2 regions of the Desulfosporosinus acidiphilus SJ4 genome follow, and region 2 is predicted to be linked to the other one. Evidence: riboswitches for the same ligand, from Rfam matches in the RefSeq annotation. Region 2 holds a riboswitch; the other holds the start of a gene.
The links. A riboswitch is a leader RNA that binds a small molecule or an ion and turns the genes downstream of it on or off. The one in region 2 is predicted to bind cobalamin.

Region 1: it holds a riboswitch for cobalamin, as region 2 does, so the genes downstream of both, DESACI_RS02745 (HoxN/HupN/NixA family nickel/cobalt transporter) here and DESACI_RS11550 (AIR synthase family protein) in region 2, are expected to answer to the same signal.

The regions. Positions count from the first base shown of each region.
Region 1 is NC_018068.1:561,126-563,533, forward strand. Features, by position in the region: gene DESACI_RS02740 (two-component system sensor histidine kinase NtrB) at 1-1,012, shown strand, start outside; cobalamin riboswitch at 1,145-1,335, shown strand; gene DESACI_RS02745 (HoxN/HupN/NixA family nickel/cobalt transporter) at 1,467-2,408, shown strand, end outside.
Region 2 is NC_018068.1:2,532,571-2,534,978, reverse strand. Features, by position in the region: gene DESACI_RS11555 (ECF transporter S component) at 1-174, opposite strand, end outside; gene DESACI_RS11550 (AIR synthase family protein) at 391-1,134, opposite strand; cobalamin riboswitch at 1,231-1,407, opposite strand; gene DESACI_RS11545 (spore coat protein) at 1,589-2,155, shown strand; gene DESACI_RS11540 (MFS transporter) at 2,256-2,408, opposite strand, start outside.

The DNA.
Region 1 (2,408 bases), 2.0 Mb from region 2:
CATCATGTTACAATTTGCCTACTATCTCCCTGTGATTTATGCGGCTATGCGCTTTGGTTTAGCAGGAGGGATTTTATCAGGGTTATTGATAACCGTTCTGATTCTTCCGTTTATGACTTTTTTTCAAACCATGACAATGACTTCATCAGCTATGCTAACTCAATGGGTGGAAATTGGCCTAACTAATGGAATTGGTTGGTTAACTGGTTTTCTAATTGAACAGGAACGGAAAGCGACACGTAAGCATCAACTTGCACTTCAAATTCAGAAGGAGTTAGTAGAAAAGTTAAAACATGAAAGCCTAGAACGTGAACGCTTGCAAAGCGAGATCCGGCAAACTGAACGGTTAATCGCGCTTGGGCACCTGAGTGCCGGACTGGCTCATGAAATACGCAACCCACTGGGGATCATGAAAGTAAGTATTCAGCTCTTGGCTCAGGATAAGAGAGAAGATAGAGAGGTTTTAGAATATTGTCGTGTGCTTCAAGAAGAGTGTGAACGCTTAAATCGGTTAGTTAGTGAGTTCTTAAGTTTTGCCCGTCCTAAAGAATTGGTGCGTGGAAGGGTTAAGTTAGGAAAACTCTTGGCGGAGGGAGTTTCGTTAATTCAGCCTGCTCTGCGGCAGCACCAGATTGAATTATCTCAAACAGGAGGACAAGTTGATGATTACGAGGTTGAAGCAGACTCTGACCAGATTAAACAAGTCATTTTAAATATCTTACTTAATGCCATAGATGCCCAAGGAGAAGGCGGAAGGATTCTTCTGGAGGGTATTCAACCAAAAGACTTTGTAGGATTTGCCGTTAGCGATGAAGGGCAAGGAATTTCGCCCGATGTCTTGCCTTACATATATGACCCATTTTTTACAACAAAGGAGAAAGGAACCGGATTAGGCTTGTCGGTGGTACATCGTATCCTAGATCAACACGGCGGGAAGATATCCGTTTCAAATCGAAATGGGCGGGGAACAAGAGTTGAAATTTTGTTGCCTCGATGTGAGGAAGGACCCTGATTGAAATGTTCAGGGCGTCCCATAGCAAATCGTTCTGAAGTTTAAGGCCTCTTTAAATCTTGCATGTGTGAAAATATCACAATAAGTCGAAATAGCTCGACAACCTATTTTTCGTATGCTAAAATATGAGTAATTAAATATCGAGGGATAAGTAATCTTTTCCTGAGGGAAAGGATTGAAAAGGGAAGTCAGTTGAAGACTGACGCGGTGCCCGCCACTGTGAAGGGGAGTTAACTTACTTAATGTCACTAGGATAAAACTTGGGAAGACGTGAGTTGACAATGATCTTGAGCCAGGAGACCTGCTTATTCCGAAGTTTAAACTACCTACGGGATGTTAGGGAGGTGTATATCGGTGTCTTTAGTTGTTGATACTGGTTAGAACTCTTACGAACCCTTTCAGATAGTGAAAGGGTTTTTGTTATTTTATTTAAATTTTTATGGGGGTTTTAATAATGAGTAATATTTCCACCCAGAGGCATTTCGACGCGATTAAGTATGGATCAGCAATCTTAGCGATACTTATTACAGGGGTGTTGCTTCTCTCCACGGGTGTTTTTAAATATCCTCAACTTCTAGGCTTGGCCGTAATCTCCTATACCTTTGGACTAAGTCATGCTTTTGATGTAGATCATATCGCAGCGATTGATAATATGACCCGCACGTTGGTTCAAAGAAAGAGCAAAACAAAAGGTGTAGGCTTCTTCTTTTCCTGTGGACATTCAACTGTAGTTATTGTTATGGGCACATTAACTATTTTTGCCGTTAAGTGGGCGCAAAAAGCACTTCCGCAATTTCAAGCTGTCGGCGGGGTTGTGGCCACTTTAGTTTCTGGTTCTTTGCTGCTTATCCTAGCTCTTGTAAATTTGATGATATTAAAGGATATTGTAAAAACTTTTAATAGTATGGCGAGAGGTAAGTACATTTCAGAAAGTGTAGAACGGCCCGATAAAGGATTTATTAATCGTTCAATAAATCGGTTATTTAACCTTGTTAGTAAGAACTGGCAAATTTACCTAATAGGGCTTTTGTTTGGACTTGGATTTGATACGGCAACACAAATCGCGGTCCTGGCAACATCAGCCTCTGCCTCGGCGAGTGGTGTACCTTGGTTCGCTGTTTTATCTTTCCCTATTCTATTTACTGCTGGTATGAGTATGATGGATACCATGGACGGTTTCTTTATGTCGACCGCATATCAATGGGTACTTACTTCACCTTTGAGAAAAGTTTATTATAACCTAACTATCACGGGCCTTTCAATCTTGGCTGCAGGAGTTATCGGTATTATCGAAGTCGGCCGGGTGTTTGCCCAAGAAAGCGGGCTTAACAGTGGGTTTTGGCTCTGGCTACAAAACTTGGATTTTAACAAGATGGGTTTTATGCTTGCAGGAATG
Region 2 (2,408 bases):
AGCACAGAAAAAACCAGGGGCTGAATCCATACCGATAGTTCCCACCGGACTTGGAATTTTAATTAGTGCACCCACATAACTCAAGGCTAAGAAAATAGCCATGACAGAAAGCCGTTTGACATTCCAGGCGGACAGCTTGACCTCTTTTGTTTCCATGTTGTTGATTTGACCCATTAATTTTTCCCCCTTAATATTTCATATGTTTTACATTAAACTTCATTTGTTTATAGAATTACATTCTAATTCTCATCTGTTAGTATTTTTATGCTTCATAATTTTGTGTTATAGTTTCAATGATTATTTCATCGATTCCTCCATCGATTCCTCATTTCACTATGTCATGCCCCATCTCCCCAGCTCTCTTATCTCCTCCGTTATATCCTTAGTTCATTAGATTAGTGCACCAATTTTATTAAGCTGTAATTGATCCCGGTTTAAAGAAAGTAAATTCTCTTTTGTTGATGAAGAAGCAGAGAAAACAAGACACGTGGATGGACCAGCGGATTTATTTAAGTCTAAAGAACAGGATTGATTAATTAACAACTTACTGTTATTATTTGAGGCTAACAGCTGGGCCTCTTTCAAAATTCCTTTTGACCCCACGGGTATAACGTCATGGATTCCAAGAACTTCTAAGAGCTTTTGCAGATCTGTAACCTGTACGATTTCTGGATCTTCCGGATTGCAAAGTTCAGAGCCGACTTTTGGCATACCAAGGCAGTAAACTTCATCTCCAATTTGTGAAGTTCCTACTCGCAGATGTTCTGTACGAACTGTGCCAATGACACTTATGCCGAGCCCAGTTTGTTGGGTCGGTATATTTTTTTCGGTGCTTACAGCCATCGAGAGGTTAAGCCCGGCAAAGTCTAACTCTTCTTTCACCCCCTTTAATAGTTCCTCACCCGTCGGAGAAGGTTCGTTAGAAATCGCCACAGTCATGATTTTCGGTACTGCGCCTACGGCTAGGACCTCCAGCAGGGCAACTCTGGTGGTCATTCTTCCAGTGACCGACCAAGATACTTTAACGACATCAAACTCTTTTAATCCGATTGCCCCGCAGGAATCACAAGATGCAATTAGATATTGCTCTGGATTTATCAAAACAGCTTCTATATCGCGACCCTGATATCCCAAACTTCTATCACTCCTTTCTCTTAGCAGAACAAAAAGTTCATAGTCAAAAGTCTGCTCCCTAGGAAACAGATTTTTGACCATGAACTTTGCCTTGATTCATGTTCTACATTATAGGCAGGTCTCCTGACTTAGAATCATCAACTTATACACCTTCCCGGTCACCCAGTGGCTTTATATAAGTCTCCTCATTTACAGTGGTGGGTCCGTCTGGGATTCTCACCCAGTTCCCTATTCTCCCTTTATTTAAAGGGCACCTCTAATGTCTGATTTTTAATTTAATTAATCGTATTTTAATCTATAAAAGCTTAGATTACAAGAGTTTTTTGAATCACCAAAATTAGAAACTGTGTAGGTCAAGGGTACAACCGACGGTTAAGCTGCGGTTAGCGAGAATAAAAGTTAGTCTTCTGAGCAATATAAAATGACAAAATACCAAAAGGAGGCTGCCATTATTATGAAATTAGCAAACAATGAAGCCCTGAATCTCAACGAATTAACACTGAGTTGTGTTAATTCAATTACAAATATGGCTTTCTTTCTTAGTCAGGTAAAAGACCCGGAATTAAGGTCCATTATTCAGGGACATTTTGATTACCACGTTAAGGATTATAACATTAAAGTTGAATATCTCAGCAGACCGGACGGTCCGACATCTACCCTCCAAGTTCCTCCCTTAAACAATACCCTGCCTAATTACACCGAATCACAAACAAACGTGCAATCGGTTACTCCAAGGACACAATTAACCGCGTTAAATGATAGAGAAATTGCTACATCCTATATGCTGACCTTAAAAAGAGCAGGTCGTGAATATGCATGGTCAGCCATGGAAGCAGGCAACCCTGGCTTAAGATCATTTTTAGAAGATGCTTTTAAAATGTCATCACATCACGCCTATGATGTTTGGCAGTGGATGGTTAAGAAAGGTTATTATCCTCTTGAAGCTGCTGATCAAACCACAATGAACATCCTTGGACAGTCTTATAATGTTGTCCAAGGTCCGGCTGCAACCTTACAATGAAAAATCATGGCACTCTCATTCGGGGAGTGCCATGATTTTTGGGTCCGGAAAGGATTAGGAAATTAATTCATTTCAGTTTCTTCTTAAATACCTTATGTGTTTACTTCACGGCACCCCCCCAGGCCCTGACATCCGGGAGGATAAAGGCAAGTCCAAGGCCCAGTACAGGAAGTAAGCTTATGATGTTCATAGTAAAGGGCAGGCCGAAACGATCAGCGATAGCTCCAAGTAATGTTACCCCGATAGAACCCAT